DNA from 3 places in the Rossellomorea sp. FS2 genome. Region 1 is predicted to be linked to each of the others. Evidence: riboswitches for the same ligand, from Rfam matches in the RefSeq annotation. Region 1 holds a riboswitch; each other region holds the start of a gene.
The links. A riboswitch is a leader RNA that binds a small molecule or an ion and turns the genes downstream of it on or off. The one in region 1 is predicted to bind S-adenosylmethionine.
Positions count from the first base shown of each region.

Region 2: another riboswitch for S-adenosylmethionine. It lies ahead of ACNA6I_RS18545 (methionine ABC transporter ATP-binding protein); the one in region 1 lies ahead of ACNA6I_RS08270 (2,3-diketo-5-methylthiopentyl-1-phosphate enolase).
Region 3: another riboswitch for S-adenosylmethionine. It lies ahead of ACNA6I_RS12925 (methionine ABC transporter ATP-binding protein); the one in region 1 lies ahead of ACNA6I_RS08270 (2,3-diketo-5-methylthiopentyl-1-phosphate enolase).

Region 1 covers NZ_JBLRVS010000001.1:1,575,785-1,586,518, forward strand. The annotation lists gene ACNA6I_RS08235 (efflux RND transporter permease subunit) at 117-3,146, shown strand; gene ACNA6I_RS08240 (M3 family oligoendopeptidase) at 3,192-4,889, opposite strand; gene ACNA6I_RS08245 (MarR family winged helix-turn-helix transcriptional regulator) at 5,006-5,446, opposite strand; gene ACNA6I_RS08250 (aspartyl-phosphate phosphatase Spo0E family protein) at 5,652-5,876, opposite strand; gene ACNA6I_RS08255 (1,2-dihydroxy-3-keto-5-methylthiopentene dioxygenase) at 6,056-6,568, opposite strand; gene ACNA6I_RS08260 (methylthioribulose 1-phosphate dehydratase) at 6,583-7,212, opposite strand; gene ACNA6I_RS08265 (2-hydroxy-3-keto-5-methylthiopentenyl-1-phosphate phosphatase) at 7,209-7,871, opposite strand; gene ACNA6I_RS08270 (2,3-diketo-5-methylthiopentyl-1-phosphate enolase) at 7,871-9,082, opposite strand; SAM riboswitch class I at 9,145-9,246, opposite strand; gene ACNA6I_RS08275 (pyridoxal phosphate-dependent aminotransferase) at 9,296-10,480, opposite strand; gene ACNA6I_RS08280 (carbon-nitrogen family hydrolase) at 10,601-10,734, shown strand, end outside.
Region 2 covers NZ_JBLRVS010000005.1:419,821-430,554, reverse strand. The annotation lists gene sufD (Fe-S cluster assembly protein SufD) at 1-504, opposite strand, end outside; gene sufC (Fe-S cluster assembly ATPase SufC) at 522-1,307, opposite strand; gene ACNA6I_RS18565 (hypothetical protein) at 1,614-1,790, opposite strand; gene ACNA6I_RS18560 (carboxymuconolactone decarboxylase family protein) at 2,032-2,397, opposite strand; gene ACNA6I_RS18555 (MetQ/NlpA family ABC transporter substrate-binding protein) at 2,472-3,299, opposite strand; gene ACNA6I_RS18550 (methionine ABC transporter permease) at 3,315-3,983, opposite strand; gene ACNA6I_RS18545 (methionine ABC transporter ATP-binding protein) at 3,980-4,990, opposite strand; SAM riboswitch class I at 5,142-5,248, opposite strand; gene ACNA6I_RS18540 (hypothetical protein) at 5,346-5,699, opposite strand; gene ACNA6I_RS18535 (thioredoxin family protein) at 5,939-6,250, opposite strand; gene ACNA6I_RS18530 (toprim domain-containing protein) at 6,253-6,612, opposite strand; gene ACNA6I_RS18525 (YusG family protein) at 6,748-6,981, opposite strand; gene gcvH (glycine cleavage system protein GcvH) at 7,070-7,453, opposite strand; gene ACNA6I_RS18515 (arsenate reductase family protein) at 7,549-7,905, opposite strand; gene ACNA6I_RS18510 (acyl-CoA dehydrogenase family protein) at 8,263-10,047, opposite strand; gene ACNA6I_RS18505 (acetyl-CoA C-acetyltransferase) at 10,111-10,734, opposite strand, start outside.
Region 3 covers NZ_JBLRVS010000004.1:427,118-437,851, forward strand. The annotation lists gene ACNA6I_RS12885 (YwqH-like family protein) at 1-293, opposite strand, end outside; gene ACNA6I_RS12890 (MBL fold metallo-hydrolase) at 604-1,266, opposite strand; gene ACNA6I_RS12895 (hypothetical protein) at 1,497-1,688, opposite strand; gene ACNA6I_RS12900 (nitroreductase) at 1,791-2,333, opposite strand; gene ACNA6I_RS12905 (hypothetical protein) at 2,666-3,052, shown strand; gene ACNA6I_RS12910 (hypothetical protein) at 3,069-3,308, shown strand; gene ACNA6I_RS12915 (hypothetical protein) at 3,363-3,782, shown strand; gene ACNA6I_RS12920 (iron-hydroxamate ABC transporter substrate-binding protein) at 3,796-4,704, opposite strand; SAM riboswitch class I at 5,188-5,291, shown strand; SAM riboswitch class I at 5,376-5,481, shown strand; gene ACNA6I_RS12925 (methionine ABC transporter ATP-binding protein) at 5,572-6,603, shown strand; gene ACNA6I_RS12930 (methionine ABC transporter permease) at 6,593-7,243, shown strand; gene ACNA6I_RS12935 (MetQ/NlpA family ABC transporter substrate-binding protein) at 7,258-8,082, shown strand; gene ACNA6I_RS12940 (M20 family metallopeptidase) at 8,105-9,307, shown strand; gene ACNA6I_RS12945 (hypothetical protein) at 9,450-9,575, opposite strand; gene ACNA6I_RS12950 (hypothetical protein) at 9,742-10,191, shown strand; gene ACNA6I_RS12955 (GNAT family N-acetyltransferase) at 10,267-10,734, shown strand, end outside.

The DNA of each region.
Region 1 (10,734 bases):
ACATATTCACACGGGCTTTTTCACGCCTTTGTCATTATAATGAACTTAAGTCGTGTATCCCTTCTTAACAGATAGGGGATAACACAAGTAAAAACAAATAGAAAAGAGGAATCCATGTGAACTTTTTTACCCGTTTTAGCCTGAGGAATGCAGTAGCGGTCTTTATCATTTCATTCCTTCTCATCCTCGGGGGGCTGTATTCGTTCCAGAAACTCAAACTGGATTTGCTCCCGAATATCGAGTTTCCTCAGCTTACAGTTGAAATCGTTTACCCGGGGGCTTCCCCCAATGATCTAGACGATAAAGTGACATCAGATCTTGAGGAGAAATTCAAAGGTGTTGAAGGAGTGAAACAAGTATCAAGCTCCACCTACGAAACAATCTCTGTGATCAACCTGGAGTTCCCCTTCAATACAGACATGGACGAAGTGGAAAGCAAGGTGGACTCCCTCATCTCTGACAGCGACCTTCCGGATGAAGTGACCACCGATATCAGCAGAACGTCATTCGGAGCACTTCCGATCTTCAATATCTCCCTGTTTGCGAAGGACAATGCTGATTTACAGTCCCTGTTGGAAGATGACGTCATCCCTGAATTGAAGAAAATCGAAGGAATCAACTCCGTATCTGTCGGTGGGCTGAAAGAAGAACTCCTGCAAATTACCATCGATAAAGATAAAGCAGCCGAAAACGGACTCAGCTTGACGGATATCAAGGATCAGATTAATGAAAAGGACCTCTCATTCCCCGCTGGAAATCTCGATTGGGATAACATCCAGGTTCCTGTTAGGGTGCAGGAGAAAGTCGATACCATCAAACAGTTAAAAGAGATTGTCCTCACATCCAAGGTCAATCCTCAGGCACCTCCAACGTCCCTGGGTGATATTGCCAAAATCGAAGAAGTGACGGACCGTCCTGAAATCACCCGTTACAATATGGAAGATTCCTTCTCCATGGCCATCACCAAAAAACAGGACGCCAACACGGTGGAGGTAGCAGATCAGGTTCTTGAAGTGATGAAAGAGTACAAAGATGATTTCAGCTATGCCATCGGATTCGATTCGGCAGACGGGATCAAAAAATCTGTTGAGACCCTGGTGAAAGAAGGCCTTCTGGGAGCTGTATTCGCCTCTCTGGCCGTTCTTCTGTTCTTACGGAATATCCGAGCGACGATCATCGCCATCATCTCGATTCCCCTGTCGCTGCTCGTGTCTTCGATTTTCTTGGCACAGCTCGATATCTCACTCAACATCATGACCCTGGGGGGCATGGCTGTTGCAGTGGGACGCGTTGTGGATGACAGTATCGTCGTCATTGAGAACATTTTCAGACGTGTCCGGAAGTCCGGCAGGGAAATCAATGATGAAATCATTGAAGACTCCACAAAAGAAATCCTGAAAGCCATCACGTCTTCTACGTTGACGACCGTAGTGGTATTCCTTCCACTCGGATTCGTCGGCGGGGTGACGGGAGAATTCTTCCTACCGTTCGCTTTGACCATCGTATTCTCACTGCTGACGTCCCTGCTCGTTGCCATTACCATCGTTCCGATCCTGTCCAAGTTCTCATTCAAAAAAGTCCCGCCGGAGGAGAAGGAAGGAAGACTTCAGCGATGGTATGCACAGGCGATTGAGTGGTCGCTTAACCATAAAATCGTCATCATCGCCCTATCCCTGGTCACCCTGCTCGGTTCTTTTGCACTGGCAGGCAGGCTCGGCTTCACCTTCATTCCCAATGAAGAGCAAAAGCAGCTCGTCGCAAGCGTACAGCTCCCTTCTTCCACGTCCCTTGAACGGACCAATGACGTGTCCATGAAGCTGGAAGAATTCTTCGACGGGGAGAAAGAAATCAAAGAAGTTACAGCAGGTATAGGAAGCCGTGATTTCCAAACTGGGTTGAAACGGAAAAACCAGGCCAACTACTTCCTCACCCTCGATGAAGAGACCAATGTAAATGCATATCTTGAAGACTTGCAAAAGAACATGGAAGACATTGTATACAAAGATGAACCCGACGCAAAACTCGGCGTTCAGGAGCAGCAGACTGGTGGTCCGCCAAGCAACAACAACGTGGACATCGACCTCTTCTCCAATAATCTTGATTCCCTTCAAACTGCTGCGAAGGAAGTAGAAGCGTACATGAAGGATCAAGATCAGTTGAAGTATGTGAACAATAACTTCTCTGAAAAACAAAAGCAGATCATCATCGATATCGATCCTGAGAAGGCCGCGAAAGCAGGGGTATCCGGATTCCAGGTGCTTGGGACCGTGACGGACCAGACCGAACCTGTATCCGTCGGCACTCTGCCACTGGATGGAAAGGATCGAAAGGTACAGGTGAGCTATGAGGATCAAACATCCTCCAAAGAAGAACTTGAAGATATCACCATATTCACCGCTAAGGGGCCTGTCCCACTGACTGATATCGCGAAAATCGATGAAGTCGAAGGCTACACGTCCATCCAGAAGCTAGAAGGGAAGATCTATGCGCGTGTCAGCGCCCAGATCTCAAGCGATGATATTCGTGCCGTGTCACAGGAAACAGTGGACGGTGTGAAGAAGCTCGACCTTCCTGATGATGTGTCATTTGAAGGTGGAGGCGGAAGTGATGAAACGGTACAGACGTTCCAAGATCTTGGCCTGGCCATGCTGATCGCCATAGGCCTTGTCTACATCACCATGCTGATCACATTCGGGAAAGCAAGGATTCCGTTCATCATCCTGTCATCACTGATCTTTGTGCCGATCGGCTCCCTCCTCGGACTGTCGGTCGCCAATGAACCACTCAGCGTATCGGTCATGATCGGCCTGCTCATGCTGATCGGGATCGTGACGACCAATGCCATCGTCCTCGTCGACCGTATCGGGCAAAACAGGGATCAAAAAGGAATGACCATCAGGGCATCCCTGATCGAAGGGGGCAAAACGAGGCTGCGTCCGATCCTCATGACGGCGTTTGCGACGATTACAGCCCTTCTACCCCTGGCGTTCACAACATCATCCGGAACGCTCATCTCCAAAGGGCTTGCTATCACCGTAATAGGTGGATTGACGTCTTCGACTTTACTGACGCTCATTCTTCTACCTGTCCTGTACGAAGTTTTCTTCTATAAAACGGTAAAGAAAGAAATGAAAAAACAAGCATGATAAAGAGGCAGGCGCCCATGCGCCTGCCTCTTTTCCTTTTGTCCATTATAATGATTGATCATCCAGTTCATTAAGCCATTTCCGGATCGGGTCGATCACCTTCTCCACGGTCCCTTCCACAAACGGGGAATCCAGATGGACCGCCTCAAGCAGCTCCAGGAAGGATTTACTTCCACCAAGCTTACAAAGGTCCAGATAGGATGCCCAAGCGCTCTCACGGTCTTCATTCATCTTTTTGAAGAATTGGAAGGCACAGATCTGGGCGAGGGTATAATCGATATAGTAGAACGGAGAGTTGTAAATATGCGACTGCCTCTGCCAGAAGCCCCCCTCCTCCAGATATCCGAAGCCGTCATAATCACGGTGAGGGAGATACTTCCGTTCCAGGCTCCTCCACATCTGCTTCCGTTCATCAGGTGTAGCATCCGGTTTCTCATAGACGAAATGCTGGAATTCATCCACGGCCACTCCATAAGGAAGGAACATCAACGCTTCACTTAAATGGGTGAACTTATATTTTTCTGTATCTTCTTTGAAAAAGTATTTCATCCAAGGCCATGTGAAAAACTCCATGCTCATGGAGTGGATCTCACTCGCCTCATAGGTGGCCCAGTGGTATTCAGGGATATCGTATCCCCTGCTCTTATAGACCTGGAAGGCATGCCCCGCCTCATGGGTCAAAACATCGATATCAGCAGACGTCCCGTTGAAATTGGAGAAAATAAAAGGCGACTCGTATTGCGCGATATACGTGCAGTATCCCCCTCCTGCTTTTCCCTTCTTCGCTTCTAGGTCCATCAGGTTTCGTTCCAGCATGAACGAAATGAATTCTGCCGTCTCCGGGGAAAGTTCCTCATACATCCGTTTCCCGTTTTCGATGATCCACTGGGGATCTCCTTTCGGATCAGCATTACCGGACGGGAATTTAAACCCTTCATCATAAAATGTAAGATGTTGCAGACCGATCCGATCAGCCTGCCTATCCTTCAGCTCGACACAAAGGGGCACGATGAATTCTTCTACCTGACGTCTGAAGACCTCCACCATTTCCGGCGTATAATCCGTCCTTGTCATCCGGTGATAGCCAAGTTCGACGAAGTTATCAAAGCCGAGCGTCACGGCGATTTCATGCCGCACCTTCACCAGATCATCAAAGATCCGGTCCAGTTCATCCGTGTTTTCTTCAAAGAATGTGGTAGTGGCTGTTGCCGCCTGCCTCCTGGTCCCCCGGTCAGGGGATTGGCTGAATGGCCCCATCTGGGCAAGCGTCCTTTCCTCTCCTTCAAAAGGAATCTTGGCCGAAGCCATCAGCTTTGTATATTCTGAGGAAAGCTTATTCTCCTTTTGGAGAAGTGGGATGATCTCGGGTGAGAACGTCCTGATCTCGCTTTCTGCCAGTGAAAACAGCTGCACCCCCCATTTCTTTTCCAATTCTTTGCGATACGGGGACTCGAGCAGGACATGATAAAACTCCGTAACCAGACCATGTATTTCAGGTGACAGTTCATCCATATAGTCTTGTTCCGCTTTATAAAAATCATCGTTCGTATCGATGGAATGACGGATATACACTAAATTCTCCATCGTATCGACTTCCATGCGGATCTGATTGATCTTCTCTATAGCTTCGACCTGCTGTGACATGCCTTCAGCTTTTTTCAGCAGATTCAAGGCATCATGGAAACGTACCTTTACTTCATCAAGATCCGGTCTTTCGTATGTATACTCTTCAAATTTTTTCATTGGTACCTCCAGTTTTGATAGAATCTTTCACGGCTCTCTAGTATTTCGCCAAGGAATGTCCATTTCCTTCTCTCCCTCGACTTTTACCATGCAAAAAAGCCTGCTTTTGCAGGCTTTCAGTAGGAAAGATCTTTAATCGACAGACCCAATTTCTTGAGGAGTCCGATTGCTTCCTCTTTTTCATCGGGAGTAAGCGTGGACATCAGTTCATGAATCCTGTTCTCATGATCAGGGAAGATCCGGTCGATCAGCACCCTGCCATCCTCCGAAATCTGGGCATATGTGACCCTGCGGTCATTGGGGCAGGCTACGCGGTTGAGAAGACCTTTTTTTTCAAGCTTGTCCACAACATATGTGATGCTTCCGGACGCAAGAAGGATCTTTCCGCCAATTTGTTGAAGCGGCTGATCTCCTTTATGATAGAGGAGTTCCAGGACGGCAAATTCCGTAGGATTCAGTCCATTTTCCTGGATGTGTTTATTTATTTCCTCATTGATGGCTTTGAAGGCCCTTGATAGAACGATGAATAGCTTCAGGGATTGCTTGGTTTCACTCATAGTTTTCATTCCTTTAAATATCTCGGTTTCAAACTATTATACAAATGTACGGGGTTTTTGTCAAAGGAACTGACGTGGATTTTTCCAAAACTTAGGATTCCAACGGAAAAAGGACGCACCGTTTATGGGCGTCCCTTCAAGGTAGTAGTTGATGCGATGCATCATTTCACGGAGTAATTTTTCTAGAGGATTTCTCAGATGTCGATTACGATGCGGGTCTTTTGAGCAAATGTCTACTGTAATATTCCATTTCGGCCTCGCTTCGGTCCAGGGAAGCTTTATCATACTCGTTCAAGAGGCGGTCGAGTTCCTGACTGCAGGCCAGGGTCTCTTTGGCACCAAGCCCGTGCGTTTCTCCAAGAGAGATCATTTCCGAACGCTTTTGATTGATCTTCAACAATAACCACTTTCGTTTCAGCATTTGGTTCATCCATCTAACCCCTTTTGATTGCTTGCTTTATTTGAGCATTATCTCAGGGTTTACTAGAAAAGTAAATAGAACCGCAAAACAAGACAAAACAATCAGTTATAGACGAAATTTCGACATCGGCTGCCATATAAAAACCCGTTCCCCTTTTGATAGGGAACAGGTTTTTCGGGTGGTTTCAATCAGTAGATCGGAACCCATCCTTCTTTCGTAACGAAGATTCTCACGGCCACTACCTTCCTGTCATCTGCCAGTGTGAAATAATGGCGGATGTTTTCCGGAACGGAAATCAGATCGCCTGGATTCAGGTGGACTTCAAAGAAATCACTATCACTTCCCTGGATGATGAACACTCCATGCCCACTGACGATGAATCGGACCTCATCATCGGTATGGTGATGTTCCTGTTGGAAATTCTTCAAAAGCTCATCAAGGTTCGGGGTGCTGTCTGATAAGGAAATGATATCCCACGCTTCATATCCGCGTCTGGCTGAAATATCTTCAATTTCACCCTTGAACGTCGTGAGGATCCTATCTTTTTCTTCATCAGAAAGGTCGAATTTTTCTTGGAGATCGCCACTCAGTTTCCCGATGTCCCAGTGTTCATAAATGACACCCTGGTCATTCAGATACTGAATCACCTCTTCTTGATTGTCGATGACTTTACCGCTTCCTTGTACCTTGATCGTCGTCATGATTTTTCCTCCTTTTATAGTTGAAGTGGAACAATGGATTTTAATGATAAGAGAGACAGCTGATATTGAAATAGGAACTCACATGCTTCGAGAAGCTTTTTCGCTTCGAAACCGCTCCGTCCCCAAACCGTGATTCCGTGATTCCGGATCAGGACGGCACCGGCATCTTCTGTCACATGATGGGAGAAGGCGCTCGCAAGGGTTGGAATATCAGCATGATTCGGGATGATAGGAAGGATAAGTTCATCCTCTTGCCCCCATTTCCCAAACGCTTTGATCAATTCCTGATTTATGAAGGTGATCTCCCCCTGATCCCCGTAGAGCTCACTGATCACATTATTGGCTACGGTATGCACATGAAGGGAACAGACTGCCTGTGACCTTTTGAAAATATGCGTGTGGAGGAGGGTTTCTGCCGAGGGCTTGAGAACCGTTTCCTCCAGTGGATTCCCATCCAGGTCAACGAGTAGGAAATCCTCCGCCGTCCTTTTCCTCTTATCTTTTCCGCTGGCGGTCACGAGGAAAGCACCGGGGACCGATCCAACCTTGATGGCCAGGTTCCCTGAAGTGCCCATGAACCAGTCACGCTCCCCCAGTTCCCCCTTGATAGCGGACAGCTCTTCCCATTCTCTTTGATAGCTCATGCCTTCACCCCTTCCTTCAGTACTTTAATGCACTCATGGAATGTGTCGAATGGAGTATGGGGAATTCCCAATTCACGGCACGTGTCGGCAAGATAGTCCCTTGCAAGCACCTTGTCTGTCACTTTCGCCATTTCAAGGTCTGTCACAGAGTCTCCTATGGCGATCACTTCTGCCCCCTCCGGTATGGAAAGGGAGCGGAGAACGGACGGTTTGCAACATCCACATCCTCCGTTTCCGCATTGCCCATCACAAGGATAAGGCCAATTGATCGAAATGGAGGGACCACTGAAATCCGCTTCGTTACAGTAGATTCCTGAAAACGGTCCATATCCGTCCAGGAGGGGGCGGACAAAGAAATCGATCCCTCCACTCACGATATATAACGGGATTCCTTCCTCTTTCGTAAATTGAACAAAGTCCCCGAATCCCTCTCTGATGGTCGCCGTATGCAAGAGGTAGTCCACGAGCTCATCTTTTTGTCGGGAAGGCAGGAGGGAGAACATCTCCCCCACCCCTCTCTCGATCGACATCGTCCGGTCAAGTATGGCATCTTTGAGCCCCTCCCATTCCGGAGGTGCAAATTGCTTCATGAGGGAGATGATATTATCGGTTTTCGTGATCGTTCCATCAAAATCACACAGGATGATCCGCTCCGTCATCAGCCCTTCCCTCCCTTGCTCCACAAGCTTAGAGCGACTCTCAGTTCGTCACCATGGGCTTCTTCAAGGGGAATTCCCGCTTTCACCGCGTCAATTGCCTGTCGGAAGGCGAGCCCTCCGCTTTCAGCGCCTCCGGGATGACCGTGGACCCCGCCGCCGGCATTGATCACACACTCTTCACCAAAATCTTCCACAAGGTGTGGTACTAGTCCTGGATGGATGCCTGCCGATGGGACAGAGAATGTCTTTTTGAACGGGGAAGGCTCATCCGTAAGCTCTCTACTGATGGCCAGTACTTGATCTTTCTCCAGTGCCACACTTCCATACGGTGAAGGAAACAGAGAAAAATCCGCCCCCGTCATCCGCAAAAATTTCCCCAGCCACAAGGAATAGGCGACTCCGTGATGGGGAGCCTGGGCAACGGCACCTGAAAAGGCAGGGTGTGCCATGAGGGGGAGTCCGATGTTATCATCTTCCCTGAGTTCCTGGAGGACATCGAGAGAATAGGAAAATACGTTGAATAGCAGGGCATCCGCTCCTAGTTCCCGTGCTTTTCTTGCCTTATCCCGTAGCTCCGACGTCCGTCCGGTCAGATTTACCGCATAGAGCGTCCGTTTACCTGTTTCGTCCCGTACCTCATCGAGGATCCGCCTTCCGTTTTTCACACGCTCTTCAAACGGTGTCAGGGGGTTATCAAAAAGGATTTCATCATCCTTCACCAAGTCCACGCCTCCGAGTGCTTGGGCACGAAGCTGATCTTCCAGATAAGCAAGATCCCTCCCGATCACTCCCTTGAAGATGCTCATGAGAAGCGGGCGATCCTTCACGCCGGTCAGCTCCCTGATCCCATCGATCCCGTACCGTGGTCCGGGGTAGTGACGGTTCAGATCGTCACTGAATTCGAGATTGATAAGCTTTACTTGACCATCCAGAGACAGTTTCCCGAAGACCGTGGTCAAGATCGCAGGGATGTCGTTGGAATAATTCCTTCCTGGATAGGCTATCGAGATCTCTCCCAGCCCCTCACCCGCTTCTTCGTTGATGGAAACGACCTTTCCCTTGTATTTCAAAAGCTGTTCTTGTTCAAGCTGAGGAAGATCGGTCCACGATCCCACCGTCAGTCCAAGGGCTATGCCTTCCGCCTTTTTTTCGAAAGACCCTTTCGGCCCAGGCAATCTATACGTTGCAATCACTTCGCTCATGTTCTTCATACCTCCTTCATCAATCAAAAAAAGCCCCTTCTGATAAGAAGAGGCTTTTATTCCATCACTCTATCTTATCTCCCAGCTTCTGCTGCAAGAATTAGCACCGTGCTCGTAATGAGTCGGTTGCCGGGCTTCATCGGGCCAGTCCCTCCGCCTGCTCTTGATAAGAATCTATTCATTTGGTTTCCAGTAGGATTATTGCATCGATCGGGATTCCTGTCAATCCCTTTTGTCGAACAAATGTAAATTTTCAATCCTTTTCACAGCTTCCTGAAGCCTTTCCTCACTGGTAAGGAGACCTACCCGGACATACCCTTCCCCGTGATCCCCGAAGCCGATGCCAGGCGCCACGGCTACATGGGCCTTTTCAAGGAGTAGGTTCGAGAATTCCATCGACGTGAAGCCTGCCGGCACTTTGAGCCAGGCGAAAAATGAGCCTTCCGGTGCATCCACATCCCAACCGATGGATCTCAATCCACCGATGAGGGCATTCCTTCTGCTTTCATAGGTTTCAAGCTGCTCCTGGACGCATTCCTGCGGTCCGAGGAGCGCGGTCACCGCTGCTTCCTGAATGGCACCAAAGAGGCTTACATACATATGATCCTGCATGAGATTGATGGCTTCAATCACACTCTCGTTCCCGACGGCAAATCCTACACGCCATCCCGCCATATTGTACGTTTTGGAAAGAGTATAGATTTCAATGCCGACATCCTTAGCTCCATCTGTTTCAAGGAAGCTATTGGGACGCTTGCCTTCAAAGCCGATTGCCCCATAGGCAAAATCGTGTACCACACAGATATCATGGCTACTTGCCAATTTTACCGTTTCCTCAAAAAAGGCTGGCGTGGCTACTGCTCCCGTGGGGTTATTCGGATAATTCAGGAACATAAGCTTGGATCCGTCGAGTTCTGCTTCACTCAACCGGCTGTAATCGGGGAGAAAATCATTTTCCTCAAGCAGCGGCATCAGCTTCATCTCCGCTTCTGCAAGTGCCACCCCGGATAGATAATCAGGATACCCCGGGTCCGGAACCAGCACGGATTCACCCGGATTCACCAGGCACTGCGGGATCTCCACGAGACCCGCCTTCCCCCCGAAGAGAATGGCTACTTCTTTGTCAGGATCCAGTTCCACCCCGTATTCCCTTTTATAGAAAAGCGCTACCGCCTCTTTGAAAGAGGACATCCCCCTGAAAGGAGAATAGCGATGATTCAATGGGTTTTCGGCCGCAGCCTTCAAACTCTCCACGATATGTTCAGGCGTGGGCCTGTCAGGGTTACCCTGCCCTAGGTTTATGACATCATGGCCTTCGTTCATAACCCGTTGCACGTTGGAGGTCAATTCAGCGAAAAATTGCTTTGGGAGCGAATCGAGGCGATCCGCAAATGGGAATGTTTTCATCTCTTCACCTTCTGAATGTTCAAATATTCTTCACTTTCAAATTCTAGCTACAAATGATATAACGGAAAATAACGAATGTAAAGTAAAATCTTACAATTACCTCCGAAAGGTGCTGATCATATGACTAAGATCGGACTCGCACAAATGGACATCCGGTATGGAGACCCTGAAACCAACTACACAGAAGCAGAGAAATGGTTCGTGAAAGCAGATAGGGAACAATGCGACATCCTTGTCTTCCCCGAACTTTGGAC
Region 2 (10,734 bases), on a different contig from region 1:
CAGCTCCACATTTTTAGGAACGTAGAGGAACGTACCTCCGTTCATAAGGGCCGCATGAAGAGCGGTAAGCTTGTTCTCATCCACTTTCACACCATCGGTCATGAAGTATTTTTGGACAAGGTCACCGTGCTCTTTCACAGCAGTGAAGATATCGGTGAAGATGACGCCGTTGTCCTTCAGTTCGTCCGTGATCTTCAAGTGGGCAGGAGTATTATTGCGCTGGATATACAGGCTCCCTGATTCACTTTCAGATTCTACTAGTGCTTTAATTTCTTCGGGCAGCTCGCTCATGGATGAAAACGCAGCACTTTCGACTGTATGCTTCTGGAATTGAGTGAAGTTCCAGTTGGTGATCTTCGTTTTATCCGCAACAGGGAGGTTCAGGTGTGAGACTTTGGCGAATGCGTCTGTACGCAGGGCCGTCATCCATTCTGGTTCTCCGAGTTGTTTTGAGTAGGAGCTGACATAGTCTTGATCTACTGGTAGTTTCGTTTCTACAGTCATATTCATCCTCCTAACTCTTACGCTTCTTGGCCGACAGTTTCGTCTTTGATTCCCAGTTCTTCTTTGATCCAGTCATAGCCTTCTGCTTCAAGGCGTTGAGCAAGTTCTTTACCGCCGGATTTCACAACGCGTCCTTGCATCATCACGTGAACGTGATCAGGTGTGATGTAGTTCAACAGACGTTGATAGTGAGTGATGATGAGGCAGCCGAAGTCTTCTCCGCGCATTTTGTTGATTCCTTTTGAAACGACTTTAAGGGCATCGATATCAAGTCCTGAATCGATCTCATCAAGGATGGCGATCTTAGGCTGAAGCATCATCAACTGAAGGATTTCGTTACGTTTCTTCTCCCCACCGGAGAATCCTTCGTTCAAGTAACGCTGTGCCATATCCGGATCCATTTCAAGGTATTCCATTTCGGAATCCATTTTGCGGATGAACTTCATAAGGGAGATTTCTTCCCCTTCTTCGCGTCGGCTGTTGATGGCAGAACGAAGGAAGTCGGCATTCGTCACACCGCTGATTTCACTTGGATATTGCATAGCCAGGAAAAGACCTACGCGTGCGCGTTCGTCCACTTCCATTTCAAGGACATCTTCACCGTCGAACGTGATGCTTCCTTTTGTCACTTCGTATTTCGGGTGACCCATGATTGCAGATGAAAGAGTGGATTTACCAGTACCATTCGGTCCCATGACCGCGTGAATTTCTCCACCTTTGATTTCAAGGTTGACACCCTTGAGGATTTCTTTACCTTCGATCTCAACATGAAGATCTTTGATTGTTAAAGTAGAACCTGCCATGTATATTACCTCCGTGACTTTATAAATGAAATAAAGGGATTCTTTATCCATTCTCAATTTATTATCATTACAATCTTATAACAAATAAAAGCTATAATCAACTTTTTCAGACAAAAGGGGACGGCATGGAAACGGGAAAAAATACCCTTCTATTGTTGGCCCAAACGCCCTTCTGCATACATGATTCGCCCTTTGACCGAATCATGTTCCCACATCCCCTACCTTATCACGGATGGATGACCATTTAAACCTCTATACATAAGAAAAACCAGTGATTCATCCATCACCGGCTCCTCCGTCATTCTTCTATATATTAGCATGCACTTTTCGATCGAGTGCAGCAATCATCCTGCGGCTTTCCCTATAATCCTTCTCTCTCTGCTTCTCTACTTGCATCCGAACTTCATGCTTTCGTTTGTACACCTCGTACCCTACTCCGTGGGCTCCATGCATGGCCTTTTCCATTTCGCTTGTGTACGACATACTGTCAAGAGAGTCGATAGTGAATCATTCCTTTCAGGTTTTTGTGTTACTCATTAAGGATACTACCCTGCCATTCTTTTGCCAAAACGTGTGTGGGGTGATTTTTTGAGAAAATCATCCTTCACTCCTGTTCTGCACTAAATTGTCAGACTTTCTTACACGTTTCCGCCTGTATCCTCCTGAAAGGAGTTCATCCTCTTTGAAAAGCGAAAAAAGAGAGTCCGAAGACCCTCCTTTCCGTTTAATGCTTCAGTTCATTGAGATCGTGCATGGATTGTTGTACAAGCGTGACAGCCTGGCTCATGGCTGCACCGCCGCCGAATGCAGCGGTCACACCCACGGCTTCAAGGATTTCTTCTTCCGTACACCCTTGATCGAGACAGCCCTTTGTATGGTAGATGATGCAGTACTCATCTTGAGAATACAAACTGATGCCAAGGGCGATCAGCTGCTTCTCTTTCTTCGATAGTACTCCTTCACGGAAACAATGCTCCGTGAAAGCATTGTATTGTTGCGCCAGCTCCGGCATTTTTTCAGTGAAGATCCCGAGCCCCGTCTTGTAATCGAGCAGGGCCGCTTCCGTTGTATTTCTAGGCTCTACCTGCATTCACTTTCAGCTCCATTCTAATTCGAGTGATCGAAAATAGTATGAGCTTATTGCAAAAAGATTATGTTTGGTATTTATTCTTTGACCGGAACGACGGACCCTTTCCACTCTTTATTGATGAAGTCCTGGATCTCATCAGACTGGAGCACCTTGACAAGCTCCTTGATCTCTTTTTTGTTTTCATCACCTTTTTTGACTGCAATGATGTTCACATACGGTGAATCCTTGTCTTCGATGGCAATGGAATCCTTGACCGGATCCAGTCCGCTATCGATGGCATAGTTGGAGTTGATGACGACGGCATCGCCTTCCTCGTTATTGTAAAGCTGAGTAAGAAGCGCCGGCTCATATTCGTAGTCAAATTTCAGCTTTTTAGGATTTTCGGCGATATCATCCAGTGTTGCTTGGGTTTTATCGATTCCATCCTTCAGTTTGATCAGCCCGTTTGCTTCAAGCAGGGTAAGGATCCTTCCGTGTTCTGCCACGGAGTTACTGAATAGAATGGTTCCGCCTTCCGGGATATCTTTAAGGGATTTATGCTTCTTCGAGTAGACAGCCATCGGTTCAATGTGAATTCCGCCGGCACTGACGAAATCATATCCGTGTTCTTTCTTTTGCCCCTCAAGGTAAGGAATGTGCTGGAAGTAGTTCGCATCCAGGTCCCCGCTGTCCAGATCTTTATTCGGAAGTACGTAATCCTGATACGTCTCGATCTTCAGGTCGATCCCTTCTTTTTCAAGGATCGGTTTTGCTTCTTCCAGAATCTCAGCATGAGGGACGTTAGATGCTCCGACCACGAGTTCCTTTGAATCGCCTGAGCTACCGTTGCTCCCGCTGGTTCCGCATGCTGCCAATCCTACAATACTTGCTGCTGCAATCGTGCCCACTAACCATTTTTTCATCTGATTTCTCTCCTTTTATCGTTTATCTATTTTATTGGTGAAATAATCACCGACAAGCTGAATGATGAATACAAGAACCAGGATCAAGATGGTCGCCGCCAGGGTGACATCGGTCCTGCTGCGCTGGAATCCGTCCAGGAAAGCAAGGTTTCCCAGTCCCCCTGCACCGATGACGCCCGCCATTGCGGTGTAACCGACTAATGCGATGGCCGTCACTGTGATTCCGGAGATGAGGGCAGGCATGGATTCAGGAAGAAGGACCTTCATGATGATGGTGCTCGTTTTTGCTCCCATCGCTTTTGCCGCCTCGATGACCCCCTTATTGACTTCGCGCAGGGCGATCTCGACCATGCGGGCATAGAACGGGGCAGCCCCGATGATCAAAGCAGGCAACGCTGCGTTCGCCCCTCGGATCGTACCAATCAACACTTTGGTGAAGGGGATCAACAGGACGATCAGGATGATGAAGGGGATCGACCGGAAGACATTGACCACAGCGTTGGTGATGGAATAGGCCACCTTATTTTCCCAGATGTTCCCTTTTGATGTGAGGAACAATAAAATCCCTAGTGCGAGCCCGAGGACAAATGTTACGATCACCGACATACCAGTCATATACAGGGTCTCAAGAGTGGCTTCCCACATCTTTTCCCAATCGACGTTCGGAAAGATTTTCTCGATCATCGCTCCATCACCTCCACTTTCACCGATTGTTCTTCAGCGAAGGCGACCGCCTGATCGAGGATTTCACGTTCACCCTTCAGATGGATGAACAGCGTGCCGAATGCTCCTTTTTGAGTTTGCGAAATCTGGCCCTGAAGGATGTTCACCTCAAGATCGAACCTTCGGATCAGTGAGGTGATGAGAGGCTGATCCGTACCGCTTCCAACGAATGTAAGCTTCAACACTTTCCCATCCGGATACTGATCGAGGATGTCATCCGACTCCTGCTGCTGTGCGACCTCTTTCACGAAGCGCTTCGTCACTTCCTGACGCGGATTACGGAATACCTCTAGGACATCCCCCTCTTCGACCACTTTTCCCGCTTCCATGACCGCCACCCTGTGACAGATTTTACGGATGACGTGCATTTCGTGGGTGATGAGGACGATGGTGAGCCCAAGACGCTCATTGATATCAACAAGAAGATCCAGGATGCTGTCCGTGGTTTGGGGATCCAGTGCGGACGTAGCTTCATCACATAGGAGCACCTTCGGATCATTCGCAAGTGCCCTTGCAATCCCGACGCGCTGCTTCTGACCTCCACTGAGTTGCGCCGGATAGGCATCCCCCCTGCCTTCAAGTCCTACCAGATGGAGAAGTTCATTCGCCTTCCTGATCCGTTCTCCTCTTGGCACTCCGGCTATCTCGAGTGGGAACTGGATGTTTTCAAGTACCGTACGGGACCAAAGGAGATTGAAATGTTGAAAGATCATCCCCATGGACTGCCGGGCTTCACGGAGTTTACGTCCCTTCGCCTTTGATATCACTTGACCGTTCACATCCACAGATCCATCAGTGGGTAGCTCGAGCCCATTCAGCATCCGGATCAACGTGCTCTTTCCTGCACCGCTGTACCCGATGACACCGAAGATTTCCCCATCCTTGATGGTCATATCCACCCCATCGACAGCTGACACCGTACCATTTTTGGTTTGAAAGATTTTTTTTACATCAGAAATCGTAATCATGTTGTATCCACCTCGTCATCAGTAAAACCACCTGTTTACTAGGAATTATATCCAAATACGTCATTATTGTTAAAACATCCAACCTCATTTGAAAAACAAAAATGCCTCCCTGCGATAAACAGAAAGGCATACTATTTCAATAGTTGACTTTCCCTCATCTGTCGAAGCCTTCGCTTCGAGTGAATTGGCACCATTTCAATTTTAATTGACGGTTGCCGGGTTTCATCGGGCACTTCCCTCCACCACTCTAAATAAGAGATAAACGTTATTCAATTATTCATACTAAATACTCAGAAATTTGTTACTAAACAGATACTATCACCGAATAAACAAGGTGTCAATTCTTTTTTGCACATTATACGCTCACTGGTTCGACCATGTGAAATCGGGTCAACCAAAGCACCGATTCAGCAAACAACAGATGCCGGTAACCTCCACGGACTTCGATTTCCTTTTTATCGACAAGGGAAGTCAATCGTTCATTCCCTTCAAGTAAAGCAATCAACCGCCGGACATCTCCAGCCGTTATCGTCAGGTTGGGATCTGGGTGAGGATCGGGAAGTACGTTGCAGCCCTTATTAGAAATGGACAGACTGTGGCCGCTAGTGCCGCATTGGAAATGTAGGACGAACGGGGTGTCTGGAAATAACAATTGTAAGTGATACCTGGTCTCGCATTGATCTACGACTTTCTCTAAATACTCTCTCATGCAACCCCTCCAGTATCTCGGATACTTAACTAATTCCACTATTGGATAGTTTATCCTCCTGTACTTTCTCGACAGATTGTGGACGCACTGTCGAAGGAAGGGCCCAACAGACAATAAGTTGGCGGGTTCGCTTCATTTCCCGAGAAATATGTCCCGGTATGTAGAAAAGTCGCAGTAGTTTCCGTGAGAATCTTTCAGTTTCTATTACCATTCGAACAAAAAAAGGCCTTTTCGGCCCTTTATGCTACCTTATTCAAAGCTTCATACAAAAACGGTACAGATTGAAACGCATAGATCCGTTCCACCTCGACTCCATCTTTGAATAGCAGGAGGCAAGGAACGCTTTCGACCGCATGCTCTGTTGCAAATCCTGCCAGGTAATTCAGATTTGCCTTTGCAAAAACGAATGGTTGAGGCAGTTTCTCTACAATATCAATCATCCTACCTGCAACCTGGCAGGTGCCGCACATGGGGGTGTACAGATAGAGCGCAAGCAGTCTTTCATTCTCCCGTATCGTGTGCAGCGCTTCCTGGCTGTTCAACTCTTTCAAAGCTAATTCATCCTTTTTCCAAGATATTGTTTGTGGACATCAATGTTGGCTCCGATCAAGACGGAAGCGAGGTGATATTCCGGGGCAGCCGCCACTTCCTTGTACATCCTGTCGATATACAGGTGACCCGCTTCGGGGAACTCCCGCTTGAATTGCTTGCGGAGTTTCTCACCGGCTTCATCGGCATCCACCAAGATGTATACATCCCTGTCGAATAATGAATCGATTAGTTCGTCCATTTTGGTCAGACTGATCGTACCATTGGTACAGATGATTTCTACGGGCTCACTGATGATATCTTTAACCTTTCGTTTGTCGGATGTCCCTTCTACGATCAGAACTTTTTCATCCACGACTTCCATGACAATCACCTTGACTTTCAGTGAAGTAGTAAAAGATTTGATGGATCCACTTATTATCTCTATTTTCTCATGTCAGTGGGATTTTGCAAAGGATTTGATCCAAAAGAACACCGGGGGTGATCCCCCGATGTCATTCTAACACCATCCACCTTCATCGCAATCCGTATAGCGGGCATCATGCCCTTCTGATGAGGTATAGCTCTGGTAGATTTTGTTTTCTTTCGCCTCGAAATTCGGCTGCATGCTGATCCCCTCCAACGAAAGGGGGACTTTCCCGATTGACTGGTTATCGAGGAACAGCTCAATGGAGCCATCCTTCACTTTTCCAATGACACGATCGGTCACATCGGCCTGTTTGGGTGTAAGCATGACCATCATCCTTTCCTTAAAGGTTGAATTTATCTTGCCCCTCCGGATAAAAAAACACCTTGAGAATTTATCCCAAGGTGTTCCTGTTTTAGCCTTCGTTGATCATTTTATCGTATTCTTCAGATGTCATCAGTTTGTCCACTTCACCAGCGTCTGAAGGTTCCACAACAACCATCCATGCTTTCTCGTATGGAGATTCGTTGACGAATTCAGGGCTGTCAGACAGGTCTTCGTTCACTTCGACCACTTTTCCTGATACAGGAGCGTAAAGTTCAGAAACGGTCTTGACCGATTCAACGCTTCCGAAAGGCTCGTTCGCTTTGACTTCATCGCCGACTTCCGGCAGCTCGACAAAGACGATGTCACCAAGTTCTGATTGTGCGAATGCTGTGATTCCGATTCGGACGTTACCGCCTTCGGACTTTACCCATTCATGTTCTTCTGAATAACGCAGTTCTTTCGGTGTGCTCATCTTTATCCCTCCACATGCTAGTTATACAAACTAATATTGACACATTCTTTAAGAGAAAAGCAAGGAAGTCTTGCACAAATATTCTGTTGCTTCCATTACTTCCAAGCATCTTCAAACGTTTCTTCCTTGAAGCCGAGGGTCACCTTTTGACCATTGGTCGTGAGGGGGCGCTTGATCAGCATCCCATCTGAAGCCAGTAGTTCGAGGAGTTCGTCGTCTGAGGCGGTATTTACCTTGTCTTTCAAGCCTAATTCCCTGTATTTCATGCCGCTTGTATTGAAGAATTTTTTCAGGGGCAGTCCGCTTTTTTCATAAAGTTCTTTCAGCGTTTCCTTAGACGGTGGCTCCTCGACAATATGTATTTCGTTGAAGTCAACATCTTCTTGTTCAAGCCATTTTTTCGCCTTGCGGCATGTCCCGCATTTAGGGTAGGAATAGAATGTGATTGCCATTTTTTTCACCACCTTTCGTTTGAGTGCTTTCCTCTTCATTATATCCGTTTTTGTCCTTGGCGAACAATACCGGCTGTCGAATGTTGTAGAGAAATGACCGGCCATTATGGTCTGTTACATTTAATGAGAGATTTTTCTTCCTCAGCTATCCTGTTATTGCGCAACCTGCACACGTTCCCGCCTAAAGTGTCTCTCCCGCTCTCCCGCAGTTATCACATTGGGGCGAAATGGGGTGGTGATGGTTGAACATGCTCTGCATGAAGTGACATTCTGTTCTGCATACCGAGATTTCTCCCGATTCTCACGCTCTTTATGCCCCCATGAAAAAGGGGCTGCATACAGGCAGCCCTCTTCTCCTTACACGATATATTTTTCGGCGTCGATCAGTTTCACGGATGCATCGCGTTTGAGGGCGATGACGTTGACCGGCGTGTGGCGGGTGAATTTTTTCAAGGCCGACAGCATGATGCGGAGCGTGTCCCCTGATTCCGTCGCCACCAACGTTTCTTTTGCATGTTGCTCGATTTTATTGAAAGCCTCCTGACAGAAGATCTGCGTGTAAAGATGCTTCTGCTTGGCTTTCTCCAAACCGGCCGATGCAATTGCTTTTTCGGTTCTCAGTACCACGGATTCCATTGCATATGCTTCTGAGACGATGTCGGCGATATTCACAAGGACCTCCTGCTCTTTCTCCAGGTCCTTACCGAATTTTTGTGCTGCAAGTCCCGCAAGCATCAGGCCGATCTTTTTCGCATTGCGTACAAGATACTTTTCTTGTGCCAGAGGCTCGTCGCCCACTTCTTCAGGCATAAGCATCATCAATTCTTCCTGCAGGGCCTGTGCTTTTTGAAGGAGTGGAAGTTCGCCTTTCATGGCTTTTCGCAAATAGGTGCCTGGTACAAGGAGGCGATTGATCTCGTTCGTCCCCTCAAAGATCCGGTTGATGCGGGAATCCCTGTAGAGTCGCTCGATTTCATATTCCTGCATGAACCCGTAACCACCGTGAAGCTGGACGCCTTCATCCACGATGTAGTCCAGCACTTCCGTACCGAAGAATTTATTGAGTGAGCATTCGATCGCATATTCCGCAATGGATTTGGCCACTTCAGACCCGTTTTTGACTTCTTCATCAGAGAGCTTGCTCATCCGGTCCTCGAAGAGACCGACCGTACGGTAGACGGAGCTTTCTGCGGCATATAGCTTGGATGCCATCGTTGAAAGCTTTTCTTTTGTCAGGTTGAAAGAGGAGATTGGCGTCTTGAACTGCTGACGCTGATTCGTATAGGCAACCGTTACTTCAAGCGCACGCTTGCTCGCTCCGACTGCCCCCACCCCAAGCTTGTAACGGCCGATGTTGAGGATGTTGAATGCGATGATGTGCCCTTTCCCCGCCTGACCAAGAAGGTTTTCAACCGGTACTTCTGCATCTTCTAGGATCAGCGTACGGGTGGAGGAACTCTTGATTCCCATCTTCTTCTCTTCCGGCCCAGTGGATACGCCAGGGAAATCTTTCTCTACGATGAAGGCAGAGAATTGCTCCCCATCGATCTTGGCGTATACGATGAAGACATCGGCAAACGCTGAGTTTGTAATCCACTGTTTCTCTCCGTTCAATACGTAATGAGTCCCGGCTTCGTTCAGCTTGGCCGTCGTTTTGGCCCCCAGTGCATCAGATCCGGATCCAGGCTCTGTCAGGGCGTACGCTGCAAGTTTTTCTCCCGTGGAAAGAGGCGGCAGATACTTTGTTTTCTGATCTTCATTGCCGAAGAGGACGATTGGAAGGGAACCGATCCCGACGTGGGCACCGTGGGAAATCGAGAATCCTCCTGCTCTGGACATACGCTCTGCAATCAGGGCTGAGCTTACTTTATCGAGGCCGAGTCCGCCATACTCCTCTGGTACATCGGCACCGAGTAGTCCCAGTTCACCCGCTTCTTTCAACAATCGCACGGAGTGATCGAACTCGTGGTTTTCAAGATTCTCGATGACAGGAACGACTTCGTTCAGTACGTAGTCTTCCGTCGTCTTGGCGATCATTTTGTGCTCATCGCTGTAGTCTTCAGGCGTGAACACCTGCTCATACGTAACATCTTCAATCAGGAAGCTTCCGCCTTTGATCAATTTATCTGTTTGATTTGCCATTTTGGTCTCCTCCAATTTCTCTGGTTTCATAGAATAGTGTGATTTTTCATTGGCTGATACGCATCAGCCGATCAGTTCAAAGACTCCCGCGGCGCCCATTCCGCCACCGATACACATCGTGACGATCCCGAACTGCTCGTTGCGTCTTTTCATCTCGTGCATCAGGGTGAGGGTCAGCTTCGATCCCGTGCATCCAAGTGGGTGCCCGAGGGCGATGGCCCCTCCGTTCACGTTCACCTTCTCTTCATCCAGACCAAGATGACGGATCACCTGGAGGGACTGGGAGGCGAATGCTTCATTCAATTCGAACAGACCGATGTCTGAGAGCTCAAGCCCAGCCATCTTGAGTGCCTTTGGAATCGCCTCAACAGGACCGATCCCCATGATTTCAGGTGGAACACCTGCAACGGCAAAGCTTCTGAATTTCACCAATGGCTGAAGTCCAAGAGAGCCGGCTTTTTCACGATCCATGACCATGACCGCAGCTGCCCCGTCACTCGTTTGGGATGAATTCCCGGCCGTGACCGATCCCCTTACGTTGAATGCCGGACGAAGTTTTGCCAGTACGTCGGCACTCGTTCCTTCCCGAACCCCCTCATCCGTAGCGAATGAGAATGATTTTTCCACAAGTTTGTTGGCGTCTGACACGGAGCGTCTCACGACATCGACAGGAACGATTTCGTCGTT
Region 3 (10,734 bases), on a different contig from region 1:
TATTGAAGCGATTGACATTTACTTTCCATTAGTTGTATCGATTCACTTAATTGATTTTGAGCCATATCCCTATAGCTCGTCATCATGTTCTCCCGAATGTCACTGAATTCGTTTGCAAGGTTCCCTTTCCACACTGCCGGTGATAATTCGGGATCATCCACTCTTTTCTGACTATGTATAAATTCACTTTGGGTATCATCCAATTCCCTGATGGTCGACTGGAGTCGCCTAAGCTGTTCACGTTTTTGTGCAACCTGTTGCTGTAACAAAGATAAATAGGACAGAAGATTCATCCCCTTTCATAAATAGACAATTTCTCCCTATGCTAAATGGTACCAAATGGTATAGTCTGAGGTAATAGGAAATTCAACTCAACTTAGGATGCATTGACAGTACTTTTTTCCCAATATCATCTTTGTTCTTTACCATATTTTATACCTAAATAAACATTTATTGGGTTTTACTAGTAATAAAAAGCCTGGCACTAGAATCTAGCACATTATTGATATGGAATTCACCCCTGAAATTGAATTCCGTTCGCATAATAGGCATATAAAAATAAAAAAACCTCCTCCCAATCAACCGGAAGAAGGTTCTCTGTCGTTAATCCCTATATCGAAGCACATATTTCTTATACAGATCTTCATGATACTCGATCTCCTCACCATGGGATGAGCTGATCAATGCGGGCTTGAGGTCGTCGATGATGGCGCCGCTGTCGATGTTTTCGTTCATATCGACACTGAATTTCCGGATCGGGGGATGCAGGTCTTCCCTGCTGGTGATAAAGAGGTCCCCTGTCATGAGCACCTTGTCCTCTTCATGGTAGTAGACGACATGTCCCGGAGCATGACCCGGTGTCAAGTAGGCACTGACGGGAATGGTGGCAAGGATGTCATCCGTCAGCGGCTTCACGATACCTGCGACTGCATTCTGTTCAGGCGCCTGCTTATTCGGGTAGGGCTTTTCCCCGTTGATGAAGGGCAGTTCCACCTCATGGGCATAGATGGGGATGTCGTACGCCTTCAGCCACTCACCGGCCCCTTTGATGTGGTCGCTGTGCCCATGGGTCAGCAGGACTGCCTTAGGGGTGCCGAGTGATTCGGCCGCTTTGATTTGTTCATCCACATGGGATTCGACGCCCGTATCGATGATGTACACATCCTCCCCATCTTTCACCAGCCACACATTGACCGGGATCTCCACGGAGACATTGATGGAAAAGACGCACTTATAGACATGCGGAGACAATTGAATAACATTCATGGTAAGCATCCTTTCTACAGATCATTCTCTTCATATTCACTCTACCCCACCCATTAAAGAATACTCAACCAATCCACCTGCATGAATAAAGGACCGAGCAACGAAGCCTCGTCCCACGTGTTCTTATGCTTCTTGGCGATCGGACTCATTTCATCCGGTGAGCTGCTTTTATTCAAAAAACTATAAACAAAAGGCCAACAATCTGAGATCCACTCAAATCGTTGGCCTTTTTATCTACTTCGAAGCAATCGTTTGATGCCCTCGGTACAAATGACACTAGCTGCCACTCCAACGTACGCACTTGATGACAGCACTTTTCCCAGATAATAAAAACCAGTCCCCGCCAGGCAGTCCAGGAGAAGGAATCTCTTGATGCTCGAACTGTGGATGGCGCAGAAGATCACTTGATGCTTAGCTTTCATCCCTATGATCACACACCTGTTTTTTTCAAAGGATATGACGGATGCGGATTGTCTTATTCATCCCAGAAAAAAAGAAGGACTCCGGTGAGCCCTTCTCCATCATCATTTCCCGTAAACGGAAAACTTGTCTTCAATCGGTGTCCTCTTCTTCGCCGGCGGAACCTCATCAAAGTAGCCGAGGTGCAGGAATCCGGCGATTTTCTCGCCCTTTTCGACGCCGAGCAATTCATGGACCTTCGGATCATAAATATGAGGATTCGTTTTCCACACAACTCCGAGCTGCTGTTCCCAGGCGAGGAGCTGGAAGTTTTGGATCATGGCACCGATGGCTCCGAAGTTCTCGTCCCACTGCTTCTGACGGGGGTCTTCGGTCATGACGACGACAAGGATCGCCGCAGGCTGGCTGAAGTAGTTGCGGCGGTTCTCCCTCATATCGGGCGGGAAGGTTTTCACGAGATCCTCTACGAATCCTTCCTTCTCATCCGCCGGTACGAAGATGAATCGCCACGGCTCACGGAGTCCGTGATTCGGTGCCCAGACGGCATCCTCCAATAGGCTCAGTACCGTTTCCTGTGTGACTTCTTTATCAATGTAGCCGGCTTTTATGGAGCGGCGTTCGCGAATCGTTTTAGCTATGTTTGTCATGATTGTATCTCCTTATCTGCTTATCTCTCATCTAAATGATAACAATTCTCACTCTCAATTGCAATCTTTCTATAGGAAAGGAGTCCCCTTATGAGTAAAAAAATGCTGCGTATCCTTTGGATCGTACCGAAAGTTTCTCTCCATGTCCGCATAAGGTGTTCCTCACACAATAAGCGGACATAGATAGTGGGTTCATATCACATGCTGCCTGTTCTTGGTGACCACATTCGGAGTAAACAACAAATTATTATTGAAAAAGAAAAACTTTTTATTGTTTTACAATAAATAATCCGATACAATCATGTCATAGAAATCATTTACCAAGATTCTACATGTACAAATTCATCGGAATGGACGTGGACATCATCGGATTTACAATTATTTTTTTGTTGGTGATTGGATTGATCGTATTTGGTTCCATCATGACAGCGCTCATGGTGAGGAAGACAAACACCAGGCCTCCTAGGAAATTATCCTATATTGTTTTGAGCCTCCTGGTCCTTCACTGGATTTTCTGGCTTTCAAGCGGCTATGAATGGTTTTCCGACGAAGTGGCCGAGGCCATCTTCAATCCTATATGGGGTGTGCTATGCGCAGCAGGACTGACTGCCAGCCTTTATGAACTAAGGCATAATAAGAGCTTTGCCTTCCCCGTGGGCGCATTGTCGGGTGTCACCTTGATGTTCGTGGTCTTCATCAATTTTGTTACCAGTATGTAAAGGAGCGTTGACCCGCATGAAACTTTTTGCCTGGGTGCTCGTGGCACTCCACCTGATCATTACGATCCTATGGATTGCCAACTCGCCTGCCCTGTTTTCACTCGCCGGGATCGTCGCCTGGCTCCTCTTGATCGCCGGAGGATTCGTCCTCTATTCGAAAACAAACCATATGGCGATCATTGTCTCCAGTTCCTTCATGGTCTTCCTGGTCCTCTTGACCGGATTGATCGAGTGGACGGTTTCATCCATGCCTTAACATAAAAAAAGAGACTCCCTTCGGTGGCGAGTCTCTCACAAAGGAGAATGCTTTATGTTGAAGAAAACCATTATGAATGTGTACAATGCGGCCCTGAGCGTGGGTGCTTTTTATCTCGGTGGTTCCATGATGTCAGGTAAAGGGATCTTTGCGGCCTTCCCACCAGAGTGGGCAGGAGATCTGCCTTTTGACAGCTGGATGGCTATGGCGATTGTGGGCATGATCGTTTTCGGACTGGGCAATGCGGTCGTAGCAATCAGAGGGTTCATCCGGTATGACCGGCAGATTTTCTTCTCGACCCTGTTCATGGGCGCCCTGCTTTTCATTGCGACGATCGGTGCCACCCTATCCGTGGGAGAATGGTACTTACCATCGGTACAGCTCTTGATCGCCAGTATTGGCCAGGTGTTGCTGGGCCTTGGCGCTTTCATGCTTCATTTTCTTCGTCCGGAATCGGCAGGGGTCACGGATTGACCCCCGCCGCCCCTTACTCTCCTAAAAAACCATCCTCGAATGCCTTCAAGAGATGCTCGAGCGTCACGGGATCACTGTACGTCGATTCCTTACTGTTGATCTCGATGACATGACCGTTTTTCACCGCCGGGATGTTCTTCCACGTGTCGGTCTCCATGAACGAATTGTCCACATCGGGATTCTTGCTCAGGACGAGGTAATCTCCGGTGAAGTCGCCTACCGCTTCCGGCGAGATGACGTGAATACCCGTTTCCAAGGCGTTATCCTTCACGGCTTCCGGCATGTTGAGCTTCATGGCCTGATACAAAATCTCAGAACCACGGGCATAATTGTTTCCGAAGACATAGAGTTCCTTTTGCCCGGTTTCAATGACGGATACCGTGGCGTCGTCGCCGATCTTCTTGCGGATCTCCTCCCCGATCGTCGCGGCACGCTCCTGGAAGTCATCCGCCCATTCCTTCGCTTCTTTCTCCTTATTCAACAGCTTGCCGATCTCGATCTGTTGATCGATGTAATTCAATTTCCCCCATGTGAAAGCGACGGTCGGCGCAATCTCTTTCATCTTATCGAGGTTCTTCGTCTGACTTCCGGCAATGATCAAGTCCGGGTCGAGCTCGATGATCTTCTCGAGCTGATCGTCACCCACCACTTCCACATCTTTCAGCTTGTCGGTGAAGAGCGGGTTCATCTCAGTCCACTCATCGATTCCGACGAGCTTCCCTTCGAGGGAAATCACATTCGGACCATTGGTGAGGGCGACGATCCGCTTCGGCTCTTTCGGCACCTCCACCGGTCCCTGCTCTGATTCATATGTAAATGTCGATGATTCCTCCTCGGACGAATCCGTTTTTGTTTCTCCGCTGCTGCACGCCGCCAAGAGCAGACAGACCATCAATATGGTAAAGAACGGTGCTTTTTTCATGTGGTTCCCCTTTCGTTTCTTGATAATGAGAATCATTTTCAATTATAACTTTACGGGGGAGGAGGCTAGATGTCAATCACTATTTCCCATATTTAACAAAGGCGCTATGGTCTCCCTTCGAAAAGATGAGTGAAATGAAGCGGAGATGGCTCGACTCCTGCGGGAATGGCGGGCAGGTGAGACCCAGCAGGCGCAGCCGATGCGGCTCACCGCACGCCCCGCGGAAAGCGAGCCATCGCAGCGAAATGGAACGGACACTATTATCTTTAACGCCATTTTCGAAAAAAATATATTTTTAAGGAGTTAGAATCATTTTTCCGATAAACCCAATCGAAATAAAGGGTTTTCACGACATAACATATGTATCTAAGGACCTATTTTCACCCCATTTCCACTTCTTCCAGCCAGTCTCATTTCTGCCAGAGGGTGTTGACGCAGGAAAAAGTCCGGCGTAGAATAAGGCTCACGTTAAACAAATTGAACTTCTTATCACGAGAGGTGGAGGGATTTGGCCCTTTGATACCTCGGCAGCGGGCTCACTTGAGCACTGTGCCAACTCCAACAGGCGGATGCCTGAGAGATGAGAAGAGTACGGATCTTTCTTTCCTTATGGATCTCCGGCCTCTTCCTGTCTCAGGAAGGGGCCTTTTGTTTACCCTGAATTTCATAATTTCTTATCCAGAGAAGCTGAGGGACTGGCCCGATGACGCTTCGGCAGCAGACTTTCCACAAAGTACTGTGCCAATTCCAGCAGGCAACATGCCTGGGAGATGAGAAGGGAACCATTGATTCCGTGTGAATCCATGCCCTCTTCTCGAGACCTCGGGAAGAGGGTTTTTATTTTAATCACCAGGAGGCATGACGAACATGATTGAATTCAAAGGAGCCACGAAAGTGTATGACAGCGGCGGAAAGGAAGTCCGCGCCCTCGACGGTATCGACCTCCGGGTTGAGCAGGGGGAAATATGCGGGGTGATCGGATTCAGCGGCGCCGGGAAAAGTACGCTGATCCGCACCGTGAACCGATTGGAGCGATTGAGCTCGGGGAAGGTGATCGTAGATGGCCAGGATCTCATGGCCCTTTCACCGAAAGACGTGCGCGAGGTGAAGCGGAAGATCGGGATGGTGTTCCAGCACTTCAACCTCCTGAACTCCAAGACGGTCTTCGCCAATGTGGCGATGCCCCTCATCCTCGCGAAGCAATCCAAGGCTGAGATCCAAAAGCGGGTGACAGAGCTGCTGAGCTTCGTCGGTCTTGAAGATAAAGCGAACCAGTACCCAGATCAATTATCAGGCGGTCAGAAGCAGCGCGTCGGCATCGCCCGTGCCCTTGCCACGCAGCCGTCGATCCTTCTGTGCGACGAGGCGACATCGGCCCTCGATCCCCAGACGACGGGCTCGATCCTGAAGCTGCTGAAAAAGATCAACCGTGAGTACAACATCACGATCCTCATGATCACCCATGAGATGTCGGTGATCCGGGAAGTGTGCGACCGGGTGGCGGTCATCGAAGGCGGGAAGATCATCGAGTCCGGATCCGTATTCGACGTCTTCTCCTCCCCTCAGACCGAGACGGCGGCAAACTTCGTGAGCTCCGTGCTGAACGATTCCATCCCGGAATCGGTCCTCGAGCTTGTGCAGAAGGAAAACGCACCGGGACGGATCTACAAGATCCGCTTCGTCGGCGCCTCATCAGGTCAGCCGCTTCTGTCCCAGGTGGCGAAGCGCTTCGACCTCGATGTAAACGTGCTGTTCGGAAATATTACGGAGCTGCAGGGCACACCATTCGGTCATCTCATCGTCGAGCTCATCGGCTCCGAGAGCGAAATCAACCGTGCACTGCTTGTCATGAACGGAGAAAACGTCACCGTGAAGGAGGTCGCACCACATGCTAGTTGATTCACAGCAGATCATCGATGCACTCATTGAAACATTGGTCATGACCGGCTTCTCCCTCCTCTTCTCCACCGTGATCGGGCTGCCCCTCGGGGTACTCCTCGTCATCACGAGGAAGGGTCATCTATGGGAGAATGCCTTTATATTCACCATCCTGAACGGGGTCGTGAACATCTTCCGTTCCGTCCCGTTCATCATCCTGATGGTGGCGATCGTCCCTCTCACACGTTTGATTGTGGGAACATCGATCGGAACGGCCGCGGCCGTCGTGCCACTGGTCTTCTATGCAGGACCGTATATTGCACGATTGATTGAGAACTCCCTCCTTGAAGTCGACAAAGGCGTCATCGAGGCGGCGGAATCCATGGGGGCGACATCCACCCAGATCATCTTCCGCTTCCTCGTCCCGGAAGCGCTCAGCTCCCTCGTCCTCAGCCTCACCATCGCCACCGTCGGACTCGTCGGGGCATCGGCCATGGCAGGCGCCATCGGCGGAGGCGGACTCGGGGATCTCGCCATCACCTACGGCTACCAGCGCTTTGACACCTGGGTCATGGTCATCACCGTCGCCATACTCATCGTCCTTGTACAGGGACTGCAATCATCCGGTAATTTCGTATCGAAAAAAATCAGAAGAAGATAGCGAGGAGATACAACATGAAGAAATGGATCATTCTATCACTCATTCTACTAATCGGCGGGTTTGCTGTAGGCTGCAGCTCAAGCGCCAGCAAAGACGAAACGAAGGTCAAGATCGGCGTCAGCGGTTCCGATAACCGCATCTGGGACTTCGTCGCCAAGAAAGCGAAGAAGGAAGGCATCGATATTGAAATCGTCCGCTTCTCCGACTACGTCCAACCGAACTTGGCCCTTGAAGAAGGCGAGCTTGATGCCAACGCATTCCAAACGATTTCCTACTTCAACGAATTCAAGAAAGAGCATGACCTCGATCTCACGCCGATCGGAACAACCGTCATCGCTCCCCTCGGCCTTTACTCCGAGAAATATAAATCAGTAGACGACATCCCGGATGGCGCCAAGATCGCCGTGCCGAACGAAGCAACCAACATGGGAAGAGCTTTCCTCCTCCTACAAGAAGCGGGCCTCATCGAGCTGCCTGAAGACTTCGACGGAAACGGATCACTGGATAAAATCAAAAAGAATCCGAAGAACATCGAGATTGTTCCGGTCGTAGCCGGCCAAACACCGCGCGTCCTGCCTGATGTCGCTGCATCCATCATCAACAATGGCATCGCCGTCGACGCCGGATTCAACCCCGTGAAGGATTCCATCTTCCACGAAGATGACACGGCTACACCTTACATCAATGTCATCGCCGCACGAACAGAAGACAAAGACAACAAAACCCTCAAGAAAATCGTCGAGCTCTACCAGGAAGAAGACACAGCCGACTTCATCAAAAAAGAATACAACGGAAGCACGATTCCGACCTTCGTCCCACTGAGCAAGATCGGAGAATAAACAACCCAGAGGAGGAATGGACATGAGTACCGTCGTCGACACATTGAGAGACCAAATCATCGCAAGTCTTGAGGAAAATAAAGAAAAGTACATTGCCATTAGTCATTCGATCCACGACCGTCCTGAGATCGGCAACGAGGAATTCTACGCTTCAAAAACCCACGCAGAGCTTCTGGAGTCGGAAGGATTCACGGTGGAACGCGGGGTGGCGGGACATGAGACCGCCCTCCTTGCCCGCCGGAAATCGGCTAAACCCGGCCCGGCAATCGCATTCCTCGCCGAGTACGATGCCCTTCCCGGCCTCGGTCACGCCTGCGGACACAACATCATCGGCACGACGAGCGTATCGGCGGCCATCGCCCTCAGCAAGGTGATCGACGAAACCGGCGGAGAAGTCGTTTTATTTGGGACACCGGCCGAGGAAGGTGGTCCGAACGGCAGTGCCAAGGGAAGCTTCGTGAAGCACGGTCTCCTCGAAGGGATCGACGCCGCTCTCATGGTGCACCCGGCGAACTCCACAAGGATCACATCGAACTCCCTTGCCGTCGATCCCCTGGATTTTGAATACATCGGGAAACCCGCCCATGCCGCGGGATCCCCACATCACGGAATCAATGCATTGGACGCGGTCATCGGCCTGTTCAACGGGATCAACGCCCTTCGCCAGCACGTGACCGATGACGTCCGGATCCACGGCATCATCACCCATGGAGGCGACGCGCCGAACATCGTACCGGAATACGCCAAAGCCCGCTTCTTCATCCGCGCTGCGACCCGCAAGACCTGCAGCGAAGTGACCGCCCGCGTGAAGGCGATCGCAGAAGGCTCTGCCCTGGCAACGGGGGCGAAGCTGAACGTCATCGCCTTCCAGAATGAAGTGGATAATCTCGTGTTGAACCGGACGTATGACGCGGTCTTCAAAGAAGAGCTTGAACGACTCGGCGAGTATGTTTCAACCGAAGAGCGAAACGGACTCGGCTCCACCGATGCCGGCAACATCAGCCAGGTCGTCCCGACGATCCACCCTTATATCCAGATCGGACCCGAAAGCCTCGTCGCCCATACGGATGAATTCCGCGAAGCAGCGAAATCGCCCAAAGGGGATGAAGCACTGATCCTCGGAGCAAAAGGGTTGGCGCTCACGGCCTTGCGACTGGTCACAGACGGTGACGTGCTCGCTGAGATCAAAGAAGAATTTACTAGAAGAAAAGAATTAGAGAGCTGAAGTTAGTGGGAGTCCCCTTGGTTGGTCATGGGGGCTCCTTTTTTGTTGGTTTGGGGGTGATGGGCTAGTGGATTGGAGTGGATCGGGGCATTTTTGTATGTGAAATCACTTTGAGTTGGTGGGATTGGGGGGAGATGAGGCTTCATTGGTCTGAAATAGAGAGTTTTGAGCTTAAATCACACCCTTTATTTTCCACCAAACAACTTCCTTCCCGTTTTTCTACCGACTTTTGAATTTTTTCTATCAACTTTTTCACTTTTACTTTCAACTTTCGAGATTTTATTACCAACTTTTTTTGGAAGGGAATTTTTATCGTCAACTCCGCCGGTTTATTTTCAACTCCATTCTTTTATTACCAACTTTCACCCTTTATCACCAACTCCCCACACCCCATTTTCTGGTAGAATAAGAGGGAAGTGAAAGGAGCCTGAACCATGATCATCCTTCCGACCGGCGTCACCGGATTTTTCGATTCGCAGTCTGGGGAACCTCCCCTGACGGATCTATCCCTATTTCAAAAGCTTTGCTACAGCATCGCGGCTGAATCGGGTGGCCGGGTATTAGCATTCGAATCCGTCGATGTCTCAACGAATTTCGCCTATGCCCGGATCAAATGGAATGGGGATGAGCTCTTTGTGCTGCTCAATGACCATTACCCCTATCTTGCAATGGCCGATGCCATCGGGTTCGGTGGGATCTCCTTCGTCGACAGAATGTTGTTAAGAGAAGCGTTTTCCCCGTACTACAGCGTGTTGGAGGCTGGTGAACTGAACACACCCATCAAACCGCCGATGATTCAACACCTCAACCGGGCGGAACGGGCGCAGATTTCCTATTGGAAACCGAAGACTGTTGGGGAGGTCGTGTTTCATTATTGGGATTAATAGTAAAAGGAGTGATGGCAAGTGATCACCATTCAAAAAGCCGAAAGGTCCGATGCTGAGAAGCTGACCGATATCATGAAAAAAACCTTTGATGAAGAAGCACGGAGATGGCTATCTGATGACTCGATCGTCGATTACAATATTCAGCCCCCTGGATATTCTTCGGTCGAGATGACGAACTATATGATCGAAGAATTGATCTATTTCAAGATCATTGCTCATGATGTAGTAGTGGGCGGGATAATCCTTACTTTGACGGGGAGCTCCTTCGGCAGGATTGACCGCATATTTGTCGATCCCGACGTGCAGGGACAAAACATCGGGTCAACGGTCATCCGTCTCATCGAAGAGACATTCCCTGACGTGAGGACGTGGGATCTGGAGACGTCCAGCAGGCAAGTGAACAACCATCATTTTTACGAAAAGATGGGATATCAAGCTGTATTTCAGACAGAAGACGAGTATAGCTATATTAAGAGAATCAAGCGCCAATCCCCCGCCGGGAACGTCGTGGAGCAGCAAGATCTATCCCTTACCCAATAT